3 regions of the Lactobacillus amylovorus DSM 20531 genome follow, and region 1 is predicted to be linked to each of the others. Evidence: predicted binding sites of a transcription regulator. Region 1 holds the regulator's gene; each other region holds the start of a gene.

Evidence for each region. The regulator NrdR, encoded in region 1, represses ribonucleotide reductase genes. The targets are predictions, from matches to a motif close to ACACNATATATNGTGT.
Region 2: pnuC (nicotinamide riboside transporter PnuC) is a predicted target of NrdR. The motif match lies at 1,874-1,889, and genes of this name have one in related genera.
Region 3: nrdD (anaerobic ribonucleoside-triphosphate reductase) is a predicted target of NrdR. The motif match lies at 5,320-5,335, and genes of this name have one in related genera.

The regions. Positions count from the first base shown of each region.
Region 1 covers NZ_CP017706.1:520,634-528,591, reverse strand. Annotated here, with positions in the region: gene LA20531_RS02715 (hypothetical protein) at 38-268, shown strand; gene polA (DNA polymerase I) at 596-3,259, shown strand; gene mutM (bifunctional DNA-formamidopyrimidine glycosylase/DNA-(apurinic or apyrimidinic site) lyase) at 3,268-4,098, shown strand; gene coaE (dephospho-CoA kinase) at 4,095-4,697, shown strand; gene nrdR (transcriptional regulator NrdR) at 4,700-5,167, shown strand; gene LA20531_RS02690 (replication initiation and membrane attachment family protein) at 5,170-6,519, shown strand; gene dnaI (primosomal protein DnaI) at 6,536-7,453, shown strand; gene thrS (threonine--tRNA ligase) at 7,734-7,958, shown strand, end outside.
Region 2 covers NZ_CP017706.1:1,492,117-1,500,074, forward strand. Annotated here, with positions in the region: gene LA20531_RS07755 (cell surface protein) at 1-1,650, opposite strand, end outside; gene pnuC (nicotinamide riboside transporter PnuC) at 1,928-2,665, shown strand; gene LA20531_RS07765 (mucin-binding protein) at 2,872-5,742, shown strand; partial or broken gene LA20531_RS07770 (DUF421 domain-containing protein) at 5,853-6,278, shown strand; gene LA20531_RS07775 (SIR2 family NAD-dependent protein deacylase) at 6,298-7,098, shown strand; gene LA20531_RS07780 (exonuclease domain-containing protein) at 7,106-7,958, shown strand, end outside.
Region 3 covers NZ_CP017706.1:964,476-972,433, forward strand. Annotated here, with positions in the region: gene LA20531_RS05035 (MDR family MFS transporter) at 1-425, opposite strand, end outside; gene LA20531_RS05040 (DUF438 domain-containing protein) at 524-1,732, opposite strand; gene LA20531_RS05045 (iron-sulfur cluster assembly protein) at 1,732-2,313, opposite strand; gene nrdG (anaerobic ribonucleoside-triphosphate reductase activating protein) at 2,384-3,097, opposite strand; gene nrdD (anaerobic ribonucleoside-triphosphate reductase) at 3,081-5,276, opposite strand; gene LA20531_RS05060 (hypothetical protein) at 5,385-5,720, opposite strand; gene LA20531_RS05065 (BspA family leucine-rich repeat surface protein) at 5,668-6,147, opposite strand; gene LA20531_RS11135 (hypothetical protein) at 6,223-6,381, opposite strand; gene LA20531_RS05070 (carboxylate--amine ligase) at 6,498-7,766, opposite strand; gene asnB (asparagine synthase (glutamine-hydrolyzing)) at 7,788-7,958, opposite strand, start outside.

The sequences.
Region 1 (7,958 bases):
CATAGATATAGAACTATCGAGAGAGGAATTGCTAAAAATGCTTGTAGGTGAAGACGATCTTTACAAAAAATTTGAAGGAGACAGTGAATTTAAAAGATGTGGATTCTGTCATAAAAAATATTTTCGAAAAGAATTTCTGAGAGTACCAGAATTTGAAACAATAGCAGAAGATATTTGTCCTTATTGCAATGGACTTAATAGCATGTGTGGTCCAAATTTTAAATATATAAATTATAAAATTGAAGATATTGATGTAAACAATTTATAGGTTCAAGAGTGCAATATTACCGATGCTGATCATAATTTTATTTTATAAATTTGATGGACTGGAAAAAGTTTTGTGCTTTAATAGTTATAGACCTCTTTCAGGTCTAATTAATTAAATGCTTTGAAGTCGTCCTATTTTAGGGCGGCTTTTTTGACGTTCTCTACATAAAGGGACTGTTTTAGTGTAATAAAAATGATTTATGATCAAGACTCCACAAAAGTGAAGCCTTTTTTCTTTTCCATTAAACTTCCTATTAAAAGATTGCTATTGAAACTGGTAAAATAGATAAGTAAGTATAGAGAACAATTTTTATAAAAGGGGAATAAAATGGCAGATAAAAAATTACTTCTAATCGATGGTAACTCTGTAGCTTTCAGAGCCTTTTACGCTCTTTATCGTCAACTAGAATCTTTCAAGAGTCCGGATGGCCTGCACACTAATGCCATTTATGCTTTTAAGAATATGCTTGATGTCCTTTTGAAGGACGTTGAGCCAACCCATATTTTGGTAGCTTTTGATGCAGGAAAAGTCACTTTTAGAACAAACATGTATGGAGAATATAAAGGTGGACGTGCGAAAACTCCAGAAGAGTTGCTCGAACAAATGCCTTATATTCAAGAAATGCTGCATGACTTGGGTATTAAAACTTATGAATTGAAGAATTATGAAGCCGACGATATTATTGGTACTTTTGTTGATAAAGGTGAGAAGAACGGCTTTACTACCACAGTTGTGACTGGTGACCGTGACTTAACTCAACTTGCTTCAGACAAAACTACCGTTGAAGTGACCAAATCTGGAGTTTCTCAACTTGAAGCCTACACACCTGAACATATGAAGGAAGTTAACGGCGTCACTCCAACTGAATTCATTGATATGAAGGCTTTGATGGGGGATAATTCCGATAATTACCCTGGTGTAACTAAAGTTGGTCCTAAGACTGCATCACGTTTGATTCAAAAATACGGTTCCGTTGAAGGGATTTACGATCATATCGACGAAATGAAGAAGTCCAAGCTGAAAGAAAACTTGATCAACGATAAGGACAAAGCATTTTTAGCTAAAAAGTTAGCAACTATTGACCGTGATTCACCAGTCACCATTGATATTGATGATATAAAACGTCAGCCAGTTGATTATGAAAAGCTGCGTCAATTCTACGAAAAGATGAACTTCCGCAAGTTCTTAACTGACCTAAATGCTTCAGGTGCTGGTCAAGATAGCACCGAAGTTGAAAAAGTAGAATACACTGTTTTAAACGACGACAACGTTAAAGATGTTAAAGCTACTGAAGCTGATACCATTGAATTTTACTTAGAAATGCTTGGTGCCAACTATCACCTAGCTCCTTTTGTTGGCTTCAGTTTGAAGATCAATGACAAGATCTACGTTTCAAGAGACGTTGAATTGCTTGAAGAAGATAATATCAAGCACATCTTAGAAGACGAAAAGATTCAGAAGAACGTCTTTGACCTGAAGAGAACAATGGTTGCTGCACATCGTTTGGGCATTCACACTCACGGCCTTGATTACGACATGCTTTTGGCATCCTACTTGATCAATAATGAAAATAACTCCAACGATCTTGGTGAAATTGCCCATCTTTATGGGGATTATTCCGTTAAGACCGACCTTGAAGTCTACGGCAAAGGTAAGAGTGAACACATCCCTGATGACGATGATGAATTATTCAACCACTTAGCTTCCAAGGTCAACGCCATTGAATCACTCAAGAAGACTCTGCTTGAAAAGCTCAAAGACCACGAACAAGATGCCTTGTTTGATACGATCGAAATCCCAACCGCGTGCGTTTTAGCCAGAATGGAAATGAACGGGATGAAGGTTGAAGCCAGCACCTTGATTCAACTGCAAAATGAATTTGCCGTTCAATTGAAGGAACTCGAAGACAAGATTTATAGCCAAGCCGGTGAAAAGTTCAACTTGAATTCACCTAAGCAACTAGGTCACATTTTGTTCGAAAAGCTTGGTTTGCCAGTCATCAAAAAGACCAAAACTGGTTACTCAACTTCAGTTGAAGTCTTGGATCAATTAAAGACGCAAAGTCCAATCGTTAGTGAAATTTTGGATTACCGTCAAATTGCCAAGATTCAATCTACCTATGTAAAGGGTCTGCTTGACGTCATTCAACCAGATGGCCGCGTGCACACACGTTACTTGCAGACTTTTACTGCAACTGGTCGACTTTCTAGTGTGGATCCTAACTTGCAAAATATCCCTACCCGCACTGAAGAAGGAAAGCAAATCAGAAAGGCCTTCGTGCCAAGTGAACCAGACGGCTACATTTTCTCTTGCGACTATTCACAAGTTGAGCTTCGTGTCTTGGCCCATGTTTCTGGCGATCAAAACATGCAAGAGGCCTTCAAGACCGGATACGATATTCACTCACACACCGCGATGAAGATTTTCCACTTGGATTCACCAGATCAAGTAACGCCACTGATGCGTCGTCACGCTAAGGCTGTTAACTTCGGTATCGTTTATGGTATTTCCGATTACGGTTTGTCCAAGAACTTAGGCATTTCTAGAAAACGTGCCCAAGAATTTATCGACAACTACTTCGAACAATATCCTCAAATCAAGGATTACATGGATAAGGCTGTGCAAAAAGCGCGTGACAAAGGCTATGCCGAAACAATTATGCACCGTCGCAGATACTTGCCAGATATTCACGCTAAGAAGTACACCGTGCGTGCCTTTGCTGAAAGAACCGCCATCAACTCACCAATCCAAGGTTCAGCTGCTGATATCATCAAGATTGCCATGATTAACATGCAAAAGAAGCTTGATGAATTGCACCTCAAGACCAAGATGGTAGTTCAGGTGCACGACGAATTAATTTTTGATGTGCCAAAAGATGAACTTGAAACAATCAAGAAGATTGTGCCAGAAGTAATGCAATCAGCAGTTAAGCTTGATGTGCCACTAATTGCTGATTCTGGTTGGGGCCACAATTGGTACGATGCAAAGTAGGTGATTAGATGCCTGAAATGCCCGAAGTTGAAACTGTTCGGAGAACTTTAACTCCTTTAATTAAAGGAAAGACAATTGAAAAAGTAATTCTGTGGTATCCAAAAATCGTTGCGACGGACCATGACAAGTTTGTCAATGAACTGCCAGGCAAAAAGATTATTCGCATCGACCGCTATGCCAAGTATTTATTGATTCGCTTGAATGATAATTTAACAATTGTGTCGCACTTACGCATGGAAGGAAAGTATCATTTAACTACGCCGGAAGCGCCTAAAGACAAGCATGATCACGTAGAATTTATTTTTACCGACGGCACTGCCTTGCGCTATAACGATGTGCGCAAATTTGGCCGTATGCAGCTAGTTTTGACCGGAACCGAGCGACAAACAACTGGCATCGGTAAACTGGGCGTTGAACCCAATACGCCGGAATTTAGTGAGCAGTATTTTTTGTCTAGCTTAAAGAGAAAAAAGAAGAACATCAAAAATGTCTTGCTCGATCAAACTGTTGTTGCAGGTTTAGGCAACATTTATGTCGATGAAACCTTGTGGCAAAGCAAGATCCATCCCTTGAGTTTGGCTAACAAAATTCCTGCCAATAAAGTAGAAGATCTGCGTAAAAATATTAATGAAACCATCAAAATTGCCACAGAAAAGCGCGGTACAACTGTTCATAGCTATTTGGATGCAAACGGCGAAGTTGGTGGTTACCAAGAAATGCTACAAGTTTACGGCCACGCCGGTGAAGCATGTCCTAGATGTGGCACGACTTTGGAAAAGATTAAGGTTTCAGGAAGGGGCACCACTTTTTGCCCTCATTGTCAGGTGATTTATAAATGACATACGTTTTAGCTTTAACTGGCGGAATTGCAACAGGCAAAAGCACCGCGGATCAATTTTTTAAAAAGCAAAATATTCCTATTGTCGACTGTGACGAAATAGCGCATGATTTAATGAAGCCAAAAAATGCTTCTTGGCAAGCAATTAAGGATAATTTTGGCGAAGAATATCTGAATTCTGACCAGACGATTAACCGTAAAAAGCTCGGTCAATTAGTTTTTAGTAATAAAAGTGCGCTAAATAAACTAAATCAGTTGACTCATCCTCTAATTTTCGATAAAACAGTACAAAAGATAACATCATATCAAAATGAAGATATGGTTATCCTTGATGCACCAGTTTATTTTGAATCTGGCTTAGATAAGAAGCATATTGCCAATAGTGTGTTGGTAATTACTTTGCCAGAATCTATTCAAATAGAGCGATTAAAACAAAGAAATAATTTAACTGATAAAGAAGCCAGAATGCGGATTAATAGCCAAATGCCGTTGTCTAAAAAAACACAATTGGCTGATTTTGTAATTGAAAATACTGGTACAATAAAAGAACTAGAAAGTAAACTAGAACAATTATTAAATAAAATCAAAAAAGAGGGGTAGCTATGGAATGTCCAAATTGTCATCAAAATGCCTCCCGCGTTATTGATTCACGTCCTAGTGATGAAAACCGGGCAATTAGAAGACGTCGAGAATGTGAAAACTGTGGTTTCCGTTTTACGACCTTTGAGCGTATTGAAACGGCGCCTTTATTAGTAATTAAGAATGATGGAACGCGTGAACCATTTAGCCGCAAGAAGATTTTGCACGGTGTAATGGCTGCAGGTCAAAAGCGTCCAATCAGCAGTGAACAATTCGAACAATTAGTTGATCACGTTGAAAACAAGGTAAGAAAGCAAGGCGTCAGCGAAATCTCGTCTAAGAAGATTGGTCAATATGTCATGGACGAGTTGGCTGATCTAGACGATGTTGCTTACATCAGATTTGCTTCCATTTATCGTGAATTTAAAGACATGTCTAGCTTTATGAAGACTATGGAAGACATGATGGCCAAAAAGGGAAAGGGTAATTAAAAATGTTTGAGACATCTGATCCCAAGCACCTCTACTATGTAGCCAATCGCGTTACGCTTTTTCCCGAAGATGAACAAATACTGATTAAACTATATCAGCCATTGGTTGGTGCCATTGCGGTTGCTTTGTACCAAACTTTGATCAGCAACTACGACCCATATGGCATCGTTTCCGATTCTAAGGGTATCTATTCGCTGCAAGAACAACTGGATTGTAGCTTAAAGACGATGTTTACATCGCTTCATAAATTAGAGGCCGTGGGGTTAGTTCAAACATTTTTATCCGATAATGTTTTTAATAACGTCATCGTGTTTAAATTGCTTAAAGTGCCTAGTGCTGATAAGTTTTTCGCTACGCCGCTTCTTGCAAGTTTGCTTAAGGAAAAAGTTGGCGAAGAAACCTTTCATGAATTAAGCCACAAGTTCGCTAAAGAAGCTAAGTTGCGGGAAAAGCCTATTAAGAATGCGCGCGATGTTTCGGCTAATTTCTTTGATATGTTCCGTTTGCCGGGGGATGAAGCAATCACTCCATCCAGCGATGTAATTGAGGCCGCCAAAGAAAACAAAGTTCATGAAGAAGAGGTGGCCCAAGTTAACGACAGGGATGCAATCGATTGGGACTTTATCAAAGAGCAATATGAGGTTTATCAAATTCCAGCTAGTGAAGTTGATAATAAGAAGAATCAAATTCGCTCTTTGATGCAGACGTATGGCTTGTCCGAAAAAGAATTCGTGGATGAGAGTTTGCCATGCCTTCATGGTTCGTATGAATTGAACATGCGCGACATTAGCAATACTTTAGCTGAGAACTACAAACGGATTAACACTAGAGAACACGTGCAAAAGCAGGTAAATGAAGGCCGTAAAAAGGCTTTGGCTGCAATTAAGGGCTTGGACGACAACGATAAGAAGTTGCTCAAGGAAGCCAATGAAAGCTCACCCGCTGAGTTTTTGTATAAGATAAAAACAGAAAAGGGCGGCATTGCCAGTGCAGGCGAGCGGCAGATTATCAATAATTTGCACACCCAGTATGGTTTGCCAGAAGATTTGATCAATATTCTGACCTATACTTGTTTGACTTACGATACTGTAGTGAACTCAAACTTGGCCTACAAGATCGCTAACGACTGGCTCCAACATGGTGTTGCAACCGCGGTTCAGGCTTTGCAGTACGTGAAGAAACGTCGCGATAGTTTTGGCAATGGCAATAATCGAAGATCCAGAAGAAACTATAACTATCAAAATAAGCGCGTAGAAAAGGGCACCGATTGGAGCAAGAAGAAGGTGGATACCAATTCCGGTATTTCTACTGCGCAATTGAAGGACTTGTTTAAAGATTTGAACAATAAATAAGAAAGCAGGTGAATAAATGGAACCAATAGGCAATGTGATCAAGCAAATTGTTAAACAGCGCAATTTAGGCGATGAAAAGACTTTGGAGAATCAAGCCTTGCATGATCCTGATGTGCAAGCTTTTCTTAAGCAAAATGCGGATAAAATCGATCAAAAGATGATTCGCAATAGCATGTCGAATCTTTACGAATTTTATTCACAAAAAACGCATCCCAACAAGGTGATGGTCGGTTATGCACCGCAGCTATTTTTAAACGGCAAGGTAATCGACATTCGCTATGCACCGACAAGAGCTAAGATCGCACAAGACCGTAAAAAGGCAGCGCAAAGACGGCTGCAGCTCATTGATTTGCCTGCTCGTTTGCATGACGTTAGTTTAAGTGAAATTGACGTTACAGACGATCGGAACAATGTTCTTGCTTTAATTTATGATTTCTTGAAGAAGTATAAAAAAGACCCGCACCAAAAAGGTTTATATCTTTCAGGCGATTTCGGCGTTGGTAAGACCTATATTTTGGCAGGTCTTGCTAATTATGTCGTTACCAACATGAATAAAAACGTCATTTTCTTGCACGTGCCAACATTTATTGCCGGCCTTGCTAGTCACTTTGACGATAATAGCCGAATTAGCTTGCAAGAAGAAATCCGTAGATTATCCGAATGTGATTTGCTTATTCTGGATGATATTGGGGCCGAAAGTCTCAGCCAATGGTCACGTGATGACGTCTTAGGCGTAATTTTGCAGGCAAGAATGGATAATGTTTTGCCAACCTTCTTCTCATCCAATTTGGACATGGAAGCATTGCAGTCACACTTTGAAGAAACGCGTAATGCGACCGACCCAGTTAAGGCGAGAAGACTGATGCAGCGTGTCCGCTTTTTGGCTAAAGAAATTGTGGTGCCAGGACCTGACCGCAGAAATTCTTTGCATTAATTTTTAAAAAGGTCTTGCATCCCCAGCTCGAATGCGTATAATTGAAACTAATTAAACGAGACATGATGAACCTCGCTTCAGAGAGAGGGACCTAGTTCTGGAAGTCCTTCATTAGAGGCTCACCCCAATCGTTTATTCCCAAAGTTAAAATTTTAGGTTGGATACCTTTATCAATCCGAATATAAGAGGTTAGACACACGCTAACCTGAATTTTGGGTGGAACCACGCAATTAACGTCCCAGTGCTATTGAGCACTGGGATTTTTTTTGGAGGTAATTTTATGAGTTTTTCAGTTACTTTACCAGACGGCTCAAAGAAAGAATTTGACAAAGCCGTTTCAGTTAAAGATGTAGCTTCATCAATCGCAACTTCACTTGGAAAAGCTGCTGTTGGTGCTAAGGTAAATGGCCAAGTTAAGCCACTTGATTACGAAATCGATAGCGACGTTGAAATTGCTATCCTTACTGATAAAGACGATGAAGGTTTGGATATCTTAAGAGCAACT
Region 2 (7,958 bases), 970 kb from region 1:
TTCTTCTCCAGCTGGTGTTTCATTTTCATCTGTACCATCTAGATCCAATACATCTTCATTTAATGGAGGAGTAAAATCTTCTGTATTGTCAGGAGTTTCCTCTGGTTTAGGTTGTGGAGCAGGAGTATCTGGAGTTGGATTTTCAGGCTCAGGTTCAGGTTTAGGATCAGGCTTTTCAGGTTCTTCAATTTCTACGAATGGTGGTGTTAAGTCCCAACGGTGTGTTTCACCACTAACAGTAACTTTGTTACCAATAATATTACCGTCAATGTTAACAGCATTTGTAATATGAGCGTTGGTTGCTAGAACACTTCCCAAATGGTAGTCTCCAGCAAAATGTAATTTATTAACATCTGTACCGAAGTTCCAGAGCAATTTATTAAATTGATTTGGAGTTTCAGAAGAACCGCCAATATTATTACCATCAGCATATTCCAGTACAAGGTGAGTTTGAACTGTTAAATCTCCACCTTGAATATTAATTACATTTAAAATAATCATTGGAGCTTCAGCACCAGCAGGAATACCTTTGATCGTAATATTACGTTTGTCGCCTGAAAGGTGTGCGGCATCAATTGTTACATAAATAGGTTCCTTACTGTCGCCAGCATTCTTTATAGCCTCAGAAACATCGATCCAACTATTGTTGAGATCATTAAAATCGGCTTTAACTCCTTCAATCTGTGCTTGACTATCCCAGTTATCTGACTTTTGACTTAATTTATCTAGTTCGCCTTGAATATCAATTTTTTGATCGGCTTGAACAATGTGGTTATAAGGAATATCTACTTTTCTCCAGTCAGGTTTTTCTGCAGTTCCATAGTTAACTTCAATTGCTCCATCATTTTCAAATGAACGGTATTCAATGTCTGGTCCAAAGATGACTACTTTGTTGTCACCATCGATTTTGTTAAGTCCATTGAGATTGCCAACATAGTGGATATCACCGTTGGTTAAATTATTGGTTGCATTTGAATTGGTACCAAAATTTGTACCAGAAAGTTTATCTGCAGCAATATTACCTGCAATATGACCATTTTGGGTCACTTCATTACCGAAAATATGGAAGATACCAGCGATACCTAAAGGATGTTTATCTGCCAAATCTTTAATATGATCTGCCAATTCTTCCTTGGTCATTTCATTGATATTTGGTTTATCTTTTTTATTTGTACCTTCTTTAGAAGTATTAATATTATTATTTTGAGATACATTTTCTTCAGATTTTGAATTTATATCTTCAACTGGAGTAGTACTTTCAGCTTCTTCTGTTTGAATTGGTTGCTCAGTATTAACAGATGTTTCTGGATCTGTTTTTTCTTGAGTAGATACATCTGTATCAGTTTGCACAGTAGTTGTAGTACTATCATCAGTATTTTCAGAGTAATTAGCTGAAACTTCAGTATTATCAGTAGTTAAAGTGTCTGCTGTATTATTTTCTACAGGAACACTTTCTTCTACTACTGAAGTTGTATCACTTATTACTTCATTTGAAGTTGTATCATCAGTCATTTCATTTTGAATTGCTTCAGAGGCTGCTGAGACAATTGGCGCACTAGGACCAGCTAGTATGCCGAAACTTAATAACACTGCAACAGCACCCTTAGCCAATTTGCGAATAGCAAATTGCGTTTTCTTTGTCTTGAACATTTTTGGTACCTCCGTAACACATAATTAATATATTCTTTTTCCTTTCTTGGATACATTATATGACATAATGTCACTTGCAAAAATAAAAATGAAAGCGCTTTTAAAAACTTAACAAATAAAAAATTATGGTACTAACGTAAATCAAAAAAATGTCAATACTTGTATTTAATTTTGAGTCCACTATACTAGATAACGATGCTTTTTAAATAAAAGAGCGGATAAGGCACAATATATAGTATATTGTGAACCTAAAATAAAAAGGGAGTAGTTTGTATATATGGAAAGACATGAGAATTATTTTGTTTGGCTGTTTAATCAATTAAAGGGGTGGCCAGTACAAAACTATTGTTTATGGTTTTTCGCATTTGGTTTTCAATTAGCGTTACTTATTCAAGCAAAGGTTACTAGCGTAACTTTGATCACTTTCATTGGTACTCTTTTGGGTACGCTTTGTGTATTGGCAATTAATGCCACTAAGGCAATTAATGGATGGTTAGGATTGATCTCAGCAGCATGTTTCATCTATGCTGGTTGGTCAGCCAAGAATTATCTTTCTATTTTTGAACAAATTGCTTATATCGCAACTTTGGATTTGCCAGTTATCTTGTCAGTAAGATCATGGAATGATGATACTAAGAACCACTTGAGAAAGTTTGGTGGTAGAGAATGGGTCATCGCCATCGTTGGTACATTGGCCGTTTACTTGGTATCAGGCTTCTTAATTGGTAAGTTCACTAATGACCCACGTCCTTGGGTTGACGCTATCAGTTTTGCTATTTCACTTACTGCTGGTATCATGTGCTTCATGCGTTACAACAACCAATACTTCTGGTGGACTGCAAGTGGTATTTTCCAATTGATTCTTTGGGGTATCACTTATGCGCAAGGGGATGCCAACTTGGCAATGGCGATTAACTCATTGATTTACGTCATTAACGATGTTTTGGCATTTACTGTTTCACCATGGTTCAACATGGGCCGTCGTAAATCTGGACTTAAGGAAATTAGAAACTAGTAATCAGCTAAGAATCAATTCAATATAAAAAGGAAACGTTATCGAATTTCGGTGGCGTTTTTTTCGTACATAAGTGTTTTCTGAAAATCTTTAAGAAATTTAAAAAGAGACGATGTGTCACTATTCATGAAAATGGTTTCATGATAATGTATAAGTATCAAAAGTATAATTAATTTGATACGTATACATAATAGGAGGCCATGAAAATGACATCTAAGAAAAATTTTAAAAAGAAGATGAAGAGATATCACAAGAATCACGAAGATCATAAGGAAATGAGCCCTAGAGCTAAGAAGGCTGCGGCTGGTGCGGCTTCTGCACTTTTGGGTGTTGGAATTATGACAGGCGCAAACACTCATGTTGTTAAGGCTTCAGGATATCGTGAAGATGAGATTGCTGAAGTAGAAAGCGCAAATGTTCTTAGTTCTGAAAAGACTAAGGTAAGAATTAGCGTGCAACCAAGAACTAATAGTACTGAAGATCAAAATGGTGAAGTGATTTCAGATGAAAGTACTGAAACTTCAAATGATGTAGTAACAGATACATCAACTGAAACTGCATCTACCAATTCTGAATCTGTAGCAACTAATGACACAACTGTTGATACAACTTCAACTGAAGGCACAAGTCAGCTCGAAACTCAAAGTACTGAGACGACTACTGAGCAAGTATCAACAACTGGTAATACTTCAAATGAGGAAATTCCTAAGGAAGAGACTAAAACTCCAACTTATGATGATGCTAAAAATGATGTTGAAAACATCAACAATACAAATAATGGCAAGTTAGATGAGGCTATTGAAAATGCCAAAGGCGAAGGCGTAGAAGTTGATGTTGCAAATGGAGAAGACATCACAACCAATGTTAGTGGTATTAAGGATGCTGAAGGAAAACTTGAGGAACATATTCAAAAGCAACTTGATAAGATTAATAAAGCTTTAGAACAATATAGGACTGAACTTAAAAAATACAATAAGGAATCTGTAGAATATAAGAAAAAATTGGCTGAATATAACCAAAAGAAAGCAGACTATATTGAAGAACTAAAAAAATATGGGCTTTGGGATGAAAATGACGTTGATATTGATAAAGTATCGCAAGATTTAATTTTGGATCCAAATGAAAGTTCAAAAGTTACTGTAGTGTATAAAGGCGATAATGTAACAGTAGGAACTGGTAATAAAACTATAGGAACTAATCCGGATACTCAAGTAGTACTAGATCAATTTTATAAAATTAATAAAGAAACACTTGGTGAATTTCTTAGACTTGAATATACAGGTTTTCAAAATTCAAAATATGGCAATGTTGATATTGAAAAAATTTTAGTTTCATTTAGTGGTTGGAAGCCAAACTATGAAAGAGATAAATATGATCCATCAGGTATTTATTTCAACAATAAATTAACGGATGGTTTCTGGTATGTTCATAGTGATGGTGTAACCGTAGATATTACTTTGTACGATAAAGAAGGTAATCCGATTGATTTGAAGGATGGCACCGCATATATTACGGCAGGCTCTTTGAACAGTGAGGGTACAGGTAGTAAGTACATTGAAAAAGCCGAAATTATTAATGACAAAGAACATAATGAGTATGGCGGAAGCGGTCTTGCTTTACCTGAATCTACGGTAAAAGTACATGAGGGTGCCGGAATTTATGGTGGCGATGTTCTTTATTCAGAGAAGAACAATGAAGTGTTGGTAATCTATGGAGACGTTAACGATAAGACCATAAGAAAACAAACTCAAGCAGCAATAAATGCTTGGGGAGACACTGAAACTAATAGAGCCATTATTAATAAGTATATTAATTGGGATAACTCTAACGATAATAAAAAAGCAATCTTTGGTGCCGGCTTATTCAAAGTTCACGGTAAGAAAATTAAGATTAGATTCAGTACAGGTATAGGTGCAGCTTGGGCAACTTATTCAACTTCTATTCCTAAAATGACTTTGGATGCAGTGCATCCAGGTAAGGCCCCTGAAAGACCAACGTTAAAAATCGAAGTTGAAAAGAAGCAAATAGTATTAAATAAAAATTCTAGTGTACATATTCACTACGTTGATGTATATAATGATATTCAAAATGGTGTAACAAGTGGCTTTGATCATGTAAGTCTAGGACATGGTACTGAGTTGGGTGAGCATGTTCAACATATTGAATATTTGGCTATTGGTGATGAATACCAAAACACATTGTGGGATTGGGCGAGTGCTGGTTATGTTTTGGCTGAAATGTATGTACCTGAAGCTTTGAAGGGTACTATTAAGGATGACCCACAACACCACTATGTTTACTTGACTCATAACACTGAGACAGAGCATCGTCATATGGATGTTAACCAAGTAATTCACTACAATTATGAAGACGGTACTACTGCTCACGAAGATTATAATGAAACATTGCACTTTGTTCAAACAGGTACTAAAGATTTAGTAACTGGAGAGATTACTTGGGACGGTGAATGGACAAAGACACAGACATTTGTAACAGTTGTAAGTCCTGTAATTGAGGGCTACACAGCTGATCATCTAGAAGTAGGTCCATACTACATTACAGTAACCAATGACAACTATGGAAATAATCTGGATGAAGAAGATACTGTGGTCTACAGACCAAATACTACAACTCCAGACCCAGACCCAACACCTACTCCTGATCCAGAACCTGAACCAACTCCAGATCCTCTTCCAGAAGAAGATGAATACCCACACCAACCTGAATTCGATGAAGAAGATGAAATTTTAACACCACATGCTTCTACAGAACCAGGTAAGGAAAACAAGGGTACAGGTACGGCTAAGGTAGCTCCAGTCAAAGCTGCAACGGTTTCTGATGAAGCTAAAACTCCAGAAACAGTTTCAACCACAGAGGGCATTTCAGACGAATCAACCGAAGTAGCTGAAAAGAGTCAAAATGAAGAGACTTTACCTGAAACAGGTGATAAGAAGGCTGAAGCTGCAGGAGTTCTTGGAGCATTGGCAGCCACAATGGGTATCACAGGCTTGGGCGCTTCAAGAAGACGTAAGGCTAGCGCAAAAGTTAACAGAAAAGATAAGAAGAACGGTAAGTAGATTTGAAAAGTAGTGCGAAAGCACTGCTTTTTTTGCGTATGTTAGAATGGACCAAATTAGAAAGGAGTCTTAATCAGAATACGGATCGGGCCATTTTCTAAATTCTGATGTTAGTCGCCTTCATCCTGAAATTCAGCCGCGACCACAACAGCTGGATTCGTGGCATTATTGACGGCAAGCCCGTTCAAGTGATCAAAAATGGCAAAGTCTTAGTCGGCAACTGTATGAAGGCAGGAATTTCCGCTAATGAATTGATGTTTAAACTCAGAAGCCGCGGAATTTATTCTGTTGAAAAAGTGAAGAACTGTATTTTTGAACAAAACGGGCAATTAACTATTATTGAAAATGATGAGGCTAATATCCGTTTTCCAATTATTAGCGATGGGCAGTCCAACGTCGATGTGCTGGAGTTGATTCACAAAGACGAGTCTTGGCTCGAGCATGAAGTAGAAAAAGCAGGTTATAATAATGTTAATGATGTCTTTTTAGGCGAATACATTGATGGAAAACTGCATTTTACAGGTTATACAAAATAATTAGGAAAAGAGAATCATAATGACAGATTTAACTAAGGTAAAAGAATGGCTGAAAGATGCTGATGCCGTGATCGTCACTGCTGGTAATGGCATGGCTAAAGAGGAAGGCCTCGACATTTTAAGCGAGGAAAACTTTGATGATGAATATGGCAAGGTTGCTGACAAGTACGATGTGCATACAATCGGGGATGCCCTCGACAAGAAGTTTGACACTTGGGATGAACAATGGGCTTTCTGGAGTCAACTGGTCAACGAATATTCGCTTGAATATGAGCCAAGTGAAACTATGTTGGCTTTAAAGGAGCTGCTCAAAGATAAGCAATACTTCATCGCTACTAGCACTTTCGGTCACTTCTTTGAAAATGCTGGTTTTAACGAAAAACGCATCTTCAATGCCTTCGGTGACTGGACCAGAATGCAATGTTCTAGCGGCGTGAACCATGGTCAAAAGGATGATCGTGAAGTCGTTAAGAAGTATTTAGAAGGAAAAGGTGAAGTGCCAAAGTGTGAGGATTGTAATTCTCCAATGGAATTGCACATGCCACTTAACGCCAATTTCTTCCCAGACACCGATGCCAATACGCGCTTCCGTTGGTTCTTAACCGGTAACGAAGACAAGAAGGTCGTTGTCTTAGAACTCGGCGTTGATGAAACCAGTCCACAACTGCTTGATCCAATGGTTAAGCTAGTTGAACAGTTCCCTAATTGGCATTACGTTGCTGCAGATTTAGCCGATAATGATTTACCAGACGATATTCAAAAGAGATCAGCTGGTTTTGCCACAGATTCACACGATATGATGATGAAATTAACTAAATAGGTGAGAAATGAGTATTTACGTAAAAAACGGGATTCTGCATGTTCCCGGTGCCCAAGATAAGTTGCGGCAAAAAGGGCAAGAAATACCTGACTTTTTGTCTAATTACACCATGCTGGATATTGAAACGACTGGCCTGAGTCCATACAGAGACCGCATTACAGAACTTGGTGCAGTGAAGGTCAGAAACGGCCAAATCGTTGACCAATATACTAATTTGATCAAGTTCCCTAAGAACAATAAGGTGCCTGCTTTTATTACCAAATTGAATGGCATTACTGAAGAACAAATCGTTAATGAGGGGATTCCTGCTGAACAAGCGATTAAGGAATTCCGTGAGTTCATCGATGACGACATTATCATTGGTTATAACGTCAACTTTGATCTGAACTTTTTATATGATTTAAGTCAAAAGTACAAGTTGCCAATCTTAAATAATGATTACGTCGATGTGTTACGCTTAGCCAGAGCGTACTATCCACGCGAACGCCACAATCGTTTGATTGACTGCATGCAGCGTGCTGGTATCGCGCAAGTAGAGGAGCACCACGGTTTAGCCGACTCGCTTGATACGATCAAGGTCTATAACGACTTTAGTGCGCACTTCACCGATGATTTGCTTGAAGCGACACGTAACAAGATCAAGAACGTTGATTTAACTGGCGACGATGTCGATTACATTGATCTCGGTTTTAGAAATCCGGTCCAAAATAAAAACATCGTTTTATCAGGTCACATTCATATGGATGAACAAGACGCCGACAAGATGATTGGCAACATGGGTGGTAAGGTCGAAGATAAGGTTAACCCAATGACCAATTATCTGATTATGGGTGACCATGATTTCTTTAGAAAAGACAACG
Region 3 (7,958 bases), 440 kb from region 1:
AAAACGTTGAAAACGTAGCGGCCCGGATATTTTTTCAAACTAGTGGCAACGGAGTTGATCAAAGTTCCGTTCCAGCCGCCCAAGAAGCCGGTCAAAGTCAGCCAGACCCAATATTCTGGCCAGCCATGAAATGCGGCCATCAAAAATAAGACTGCGGCATCTAGACCTAAGCCCCAGAGCATCAATGGGTACGGATTGTATTTATCATAAAGACGTCCTGAAATAATTGAGCCGAGGATGTTGCCAGCACAGTTACAGAACAGGACCACACCAATGATTGACAGACTGATGTGCAGCTGTTTGTTTAAGTAAACAGAAGTTAATGGCCAAATGAAACTAGCACCGATCCAAGTAGCTAATACACCTACGATCAGCCAAATTAACTTAATTTCATCAGTTTTAATTTTTCCATGTGCATTTTTCATATTTGCCTCCCTAATGTTCTTTTTCTCCATTGTCTAGCTTATCAAGAAGTACAAAAAAAGAACAGTGCCAAGCTGACACTGTTCGTAAACTATTTAACTTATTCTGTTTTCTTTTGTCCCGTCAATTTTTCAATGTCGGTGATATCTTGCGCCACCTCGAGGCATCCCAGATACTGATCATCGTCATCATGGACGGCGTAGTAACGCAAATAGAGCTTTCTACCCATCTTTCTTGGCGTGAACCAATATGAGATCTCGTTCTTCTTACCTTCATGAAATTCCTTGAAGATCTTCTCGATGATTGGCTTGCTGGCCGGTGTGTGGCAGGAGAAGACGGAGTTGCCGATCGCGTTTTTAGAATGAGGGAAAATATTCGCACCGCCGCCAAAGTAGGCAACTTTGTCGTTGGCATCGACGAAAGTTAAAGCAAATGGCAACATATCTAAAATTGCGGACAGTTGTTTTAGATTCAATGATCCTTCCTTGAAGTTAATGAACAAGCTGGAAAGATTATCAACCGAAATTGGGCCGGCAGCCTTTGGTTCTGCTTTTGGCTTCCAATTCATTGGTGGGTTGATCAAGGTGTAACCGATTTGCTTTTCTTCTTGCTTAACGTTTTCCCAATCTTCGGGGGATGCCACTTCATCGATCATTGGAATCATGATGTCTTCTTCTTTGAAGATCATCTCGAGTACTTCGTGGCTAGTTTCCTTGATTGCCTTATCTAATTTTTTTGCATCAATTGGATCAGTATTAGCAATCTCATTTGCTTGTTTAATTAAACGTCTAATCTTGTCATCCACGCCCCACATTACTTGTGGCGGAGCAGTGATGCCGTACTTGGTCATTAGTGGAAAAAGCGAGGTCTCTTTTCTCGCATAGTGCTTATCGATCGTGGCTAAATCAGACAATGCTTGTTTAATTTTATCTAAGGTTTCATCAGATTTGTTATCTTTCCACTTTTTCAAGTTAGGCAATAAAAAGTCATTGACCAGCGACTTGATAACCACGTTTTCCTGCTTGATTGTGTTCACCGGATGACCTGGCATGGAAAAATCAGGATTCTCCTTGTTTTCCTTGATATTGCCCCTAAACACATCAGCGTGAACGTTACACAAATATTGAATCTTGCGTGGATCCAAACCTTGTGCGATTAATTCCCGCTCTGCTGCCGTAATTTCAGATACGTCGACCTTATCGAACGCCTCCTGAAACATCTTCTTCGCTGTCGCAAAATCGCCGCCATCTTGGATATAATGCAAGATCTTGAGCAGTGCCTCTTGTCTTTCTTTACTTAAATTCGCCATTATTCAATCACCTTGTAGCCCTTTTCTTCAAAAGCCTGTTTAATCTTGTTTAAATCGATCTTCATTGCTTGTGCACCAAGCGGAATCGTCATTACTCTACCTACTGTGCTGAGCAAGCCTGGAATCTTAATTCTGGTAAAACCGCAGTCATACATAATCTGGATAAAATCAGGATATTCATCAGCCAGCTTTTTAATTGGCACAGAAAAGTCGATGACTTTTTGTTCTCTTTCAGTATCTTCGATCTCTTCTTTTTCACTTTGATCATCAAGCATCCCCAGCTGCTTCTTAGCGGCCTCAGTCATCCTCTCAGGCGACCAAACAGGATACCAGACTAATTGTACCTGACATGAATCAATGCCGTTAACGGTCAATACAGCCTGTTTAATGTGATCTTGCAAATAAGTAGAAAGTGGACAGCCACTGATCGTCAAAGTCATCTTTACCGTGGCCTTCGTACCATCAATATCAATGCCGTAGATCAAACCCAAGTTAACAATGTCAACCTGCAATTCTGGATCGATGACCTCTTGCAAGGCCGTCATAATCTGATCAACTAACTCTATTTTTTCTTCTTTCATCATTTTTCTCCACAAAATAAGGGTAACTGTAAATCTAATTTTACAATTACCCCTTGTTTTTATCTATTATCTATCTTTGCAATTTGTCCCAAATAACAACTTTGCCAGTCTTCAATGACTTAGGCACGTCGATAATTCGTTGGTTGCTTGAACCTCTAAACTGCAAGGTCAAATCCTTCTTTGCTTCAAGGAATCGTCCATCAACTAAGATATCGATCTTTGACAGCATCTCTTTTTTATCAGGAGTTTCCTTTTGCAGTTCATCCCAAGTGTAGCCGGACCAAGACCAGATGTCCTTGGTATGACCGAATTCTTTTCTCACCCGATTGATAATTTTTAAACAAACCCAGGTGTTCAAGAATGGTTCGCCGCCCAAAAGGGTTAAACCTTGGACATAAGGTTGTGACATATCTTCGATGATTTTGTCTTCAAGATCTTGCGTATAAGGCTGACCATAGTTGAAGTTCTGCGCAGCCAAGTTGTAGCAGCCCGGACAATCAAACAAACATCCCGATACATAAAGACTGCATCTTACGCCTTCACCATCAACGAAGTTGAATGGCTTGTAGTCCGCAATCTTGTGCAAACTATGTTCTTCGCTCTTCCATTCTTGCGGCTTAGGGTTCTTTGGCATTGCCCTTTGCTTAAGCAACTTCTTTGCATGATCGACCTGAGGCTTATATTGATTTGAGTCAACAAATACCGTATCGCCATCAATATTAACCTTGATCAAACTGCTTCGAATGTCAGGGCCTTCTTGATCGTTTTTATCTTTCTTTGGCATTTTCTTCGATTTCCTCTTCAGCTTCTTCGCGTACCAAGCCCATGGTCATGTGCTTTACTCTGTGAGCAATTTCTTCATGACGACCGTGAACCATAGGTCTCTTCAAAGGATTACCAAGGTAGCCGCAGGTTCTCTTTACACAGTCACAGGTACGTGGATCGTGGTTGCCGCAGACTGGGCATTGGAAGCCTTTAGCAGTAGCCTTGAATTCACCGGCGAAACCACACTTGTAGCACTTGTCGATTGGGGTGTTGGTACCAAGGTAGCCTACCTTGTCGTAAGCCCAGTCCCAAACGGCTTCAAGAGCTGCTGGGTTTTGCTTCAAGTTAGGGTATTCGCAGTAGTGGATGAAACCACCGGCAGCGTATTTTGGATAATCCATTTCGAAACTCAACTTTTCAAATGGAGTTGGGTGCTTTCTAACATCGTAGTGGAATGAGTTAGTGTAGTATTCCTTGTCAGTGATGTCCTTGACCTTGCCGAACTTAGCAGTATCAAGTCTGCAGAAGCGGTCGGTCAAACTTTCACTTGGAGTTGAGTACAAGCTGTAGTGGTAGTGGTTAGGATCGTCCTTTTCCCACTTAGCACATAAGTCATGCATCTTCTTAACGATCTCAACAGTGAAGTCGTGAGCTTCATTGTTGTGTTCCCAATCGGAACCGTAGAAGACAGTACCTACTTCGTAAAGGCCGATGTAGCCCAAGGAAATAGTGGCACGCCCGTTCTTGAAGAGGTCGTTAACGTTGCCATCTTCTGAAAGACGCTTGCCAAATGCACCGTATTGGTAAAGGATTGGTGCGTTGACTGGCTTAGCTTCGGTTACGCGGTGAGCCTTGAATTGTAAGGCTTCGTGGCAAGTTTGCATTCTAACGTCGAAGATCTTCCAGAACAAGTCCATATCGCCGTGACTTTCCATAGCGATTCTTGGCAAGTTAACAGTGACAACACCTAAGTTCATTCTGCCTGAGTTAACTTCCTTGCCGTTCTTGTCCTTCCAACCTTGTAAGAATGAACGACAACCCATTGGACACTTGAATGAGCCGGTGATTTCTTTAATCTTGTCGTAGCTCAAAACGTCTGGGTACATCCTCTTGGTTGAACATTCGATGGCAAGCTTCTTAACATCGTAGTTAGGATCGCCTGGGTGCAAGTTAAGCCCTCTCTTAAGAGTGAAGAGCAGCTTTGGGAAGATAGCAGTTCTGTGTTCTTTACCCAAACCAGCAATTCTGATTCTTAAGATGTCTTTTTGGATTTCTTTTTCAATCCAAGAAGTACCAAGACCGAAGCCCAAGCTAGTAAATGGTGTTTGACCTTGGCTTGAGAACATAGTGTTGATCTCGTATTCAAGGCTTTGCATAGCGTCGTAGATGTCTTTCTTGGTACGCTTCTTAGCAAAAGCATCTGCTTTTTCTTCATCGTCAATTAATTCTTTAGCATCCTTTAAGTGCTTTTCGTAGTTCTTTTGAGCAAAAGGAGCTAAAACTTCATCGGCACGGTCGAATGAACAACCACCGTATTGGCTTGAAGCAACGTTAGTAATGATTTGGGCAACTTGACTAGTAGCAACGCCGATTGAGTTAGGACTTTCCATGTAGGCATTACCAATCTTGAAGCCGTTGGTAAGCATTTCTTTGAAGTCGATCAAGCAGCAGTTAGACATTGGTGAAAGTGGCGTGTAGTCTAAGTCGTGCCAGTGAATGTCGCCGCGAAGGTGGGCTTTAGCGATGTGTTCAGGCATCATGGTCAAACCAACGGTCTTACCTACTGTACCAGCGGTCAAATCACGTTGGGTACTGAAGACATCACTATCTTTATTTGCGTTTTCGTTAACGATGGTTGGGTCTTTATGAACTAAGCGTTCCAAACGGCTCTTAGTATCAATTTGTTTTTCCCATTCGGCGACGTCGTGCTTGCGGTAAGCAACATACTTTTTGGCAGCTTCAATATAGCCCAGTTCATTCAAGCTTTGTCTAAATGCGGTCGCAACATCTTGTGCCGTTACGGTGTCATCATCAAGCTTGTCCATAATCTTGCTTAAAATAATTGTCTTAACATCATCTAAGCCGAGAGCGTGAATAACCATTTCCAATTTGAATAATTCGAACGGATATTTAGAGCCGTCACGCTTAACGAACATTGTTGGTGTTTCTAGCTTTTGCTCCAATTCTTGCTTTAACATAAAGATCAACCTCTCTAAATCTATGAATCAATCTTACCATAAAACACAATATCTTGTATTCTATACGTATAAAGACATCTATACCTTGTATTTAGCAAAAGGCTGCTGTTAAGAGATTTTGAGCACGAAAAAAAGTTGGGAGAAATTTTTCCCAACTTTTTTAGCACCTGTTTGTGGCAAAGTCTTTTGATTTTGTTTCTTGTTAGCTGACACTACATCTTGTGGTTTAGCTGTTGCTTGAGGATGTTGTTTGGTTTGTGTGTTATTCAATACGGTACCTTGTGGCTTAGTAGTGTTCTTTACTGCAGCTGCTGGAGCGTACTTTCTACCATGTCTGTTGGTTGCATTTTCTGCGTGTGGCTTGACGGTCTTACCGTTGTCCTTAGTCTTGTTAGGCTTGTTTTCTGGTTTGACTGGAGCCGTGGTTGGTTGAGCCGGAGTCACAGGAGTTTCTGCTAGTAGCAATTTCACCCAAATGCTTTTGAATTTCGTTTACAGCTTCTTCAGCAGAGTTAAATGCTTTAACTGGAAGTGTTTCAACAACTTGGCCGTTGATTTCTACTTTGTATAAGTAGTGTTGGGCATTATCTTTGCCAAAAACATCAGTACCTCTATGAGCATTATCTTGAATTTCCCAGTTACTTAAGTTAACCAAACATTGAATCTTATAATCACTTAAGAAATTAGAAGTAAAATTAGTTACTTTAGAAACATCCCAATTTTCCAAACCATCGATTTCAACCAAATTATGATCCATCGCAAAAGTTTGAGCTATCCTATCGACGCCAGTTGTATCCAAAGCACCAACATCAAGCTTCTGCAAGGTACCTGAACTAGCAAAGGCATAAGATAAATCAGCAGTGTTTGGAATGACTACATCGCCAACATAGGTAACGCCAGTCTTTGTCTTTACTTCAACATTGCCATCGCTTAAATTACCATAGTCTCAGTCATTAATATTTACTGCTCTTCCGGCTAAATAACCATTAAAAGAACCCCAAAAGGCATCTGAATATGGGCTAGCTTGTACATTAGTAGCTGGTGCCGCAACAGAAATCCCCATAATAGCTGCTGTCGCAATAATACCTAACTTTTTAATTTTCATCCTTTTTTCCTCCTTGAAAAAATTCATTGTCATTATATAACCAATTATTTATTCCAAAGATAGAAACAAAAATAAAAAAGCTTGGAAATAACTTCCAAGCTTTCTTAAATATTCAATTACTTATTTTTCTTGAAGTATTGACCCTTGTTTACTTCGTAGTACTTCTTGTAACGAGCGTAGTAGTTGTGGAACATGTACTTCATCAAAAGCCAACGCTTAAAGTTGCGGTCTTTGTCGTAAAAGACAGTAGTACCATAACGACCTTCGTGAATTAATTCTTCTGCAGTGTCCTTAGCTTCGTTTTCAAAGGCGTATTCCTTAAAGATCTTAACTGGTACACCCATCCATAAAACGTGCTTAGACTTCAACTTATTGCCGTATACGGTGTCCTTATCCTTCAAGCTGTCTTCAACGTAATCGTCGATGTACCACTTAGCCAAGTTGTAACCGTTCAAAGTTACGTAGAAGCTTGAACGACCTTGACGCAAGTTGATTTCGAAGAACTTGTATTGGCCGTCACGAGTATCGTACTTGATATCGAAGTTAGCCATACCAGTGTAGTTCAACTTTTCAAGGAAGGCTTGAACTTGTTCGTATAACTTTTCGTCGTATGCTGGCAAGATAGTCATGTAGTTACCGATTGATTGTGGGGTTGGGTCTTCCAATAATGGGTGACCTAAGCACATCATCTTAACTTGGTGGTTCTTGTCAACGTAAGCATTCAAGGTTCTCATGTTTGAGTCATCACCAGGGATGAAGTCTTGCAAAATAAGGTCTTCAGTATAACCATTGGTGTAGATCTTGCCTACGATATCCTTGAATTCATTTTCATCGTGGATGGTGAAAGTCTTCTTACGACCTTCGAATTGGCAGTTAAGCCATGAAACTGGGTCTTCTGGCTTAAGTTCTACTGGGAATTGGAATGGCACATCAGTGTACTTGCCTGACTTGTAATCATCCATAGTGATGATCTTAGTCTTCGGATACGGCAAACCATATTCTTCGGCAACTTCGTAGAAGCCTTCCTTAGAAATTAACTTTTCAAGCAAGTCGTAATCGATGTAAGGTACGATAAATACCTTGCTCAATTCTTCCTTGTGCTTTGAAAGAAGTTCCGCATAACCATCACCACAAGCAATCAAAATTACTGGTTCCTTGTGATCCTTGTAGATTTCCATCTTTTTACGCATAACATCCATAAAAGTTGGATCTGCGCTAAAACCATGGTGAAGTTCTACGTCAACAATCTTTGAATAACGGGTTGCGGCAAGTTGGGCATCAGCCATTGCCTTAACCTTGATGCCATATGCTTCGTTGAATGAACGAGCCATACCATAAACGTTAATGTCACTACCAAGTAAAATTGGTGTAAATTTCTTAGTCATTATCTTCAATAATCCCCTAAATTAAAGTAACTTACCTTGCTTAATCAAATTAGCAACTTCAGGTTGAACATGTTGGTACTTCTTAACAGTGTTTTCGTAATCTACGAAGAACAACTTGTACCAAACAAGGAAGGTGTAGATAACCCAGATTTGTCTTCTGTGTGAGCCATCGCCTTCGTAGTTGTCATCAAG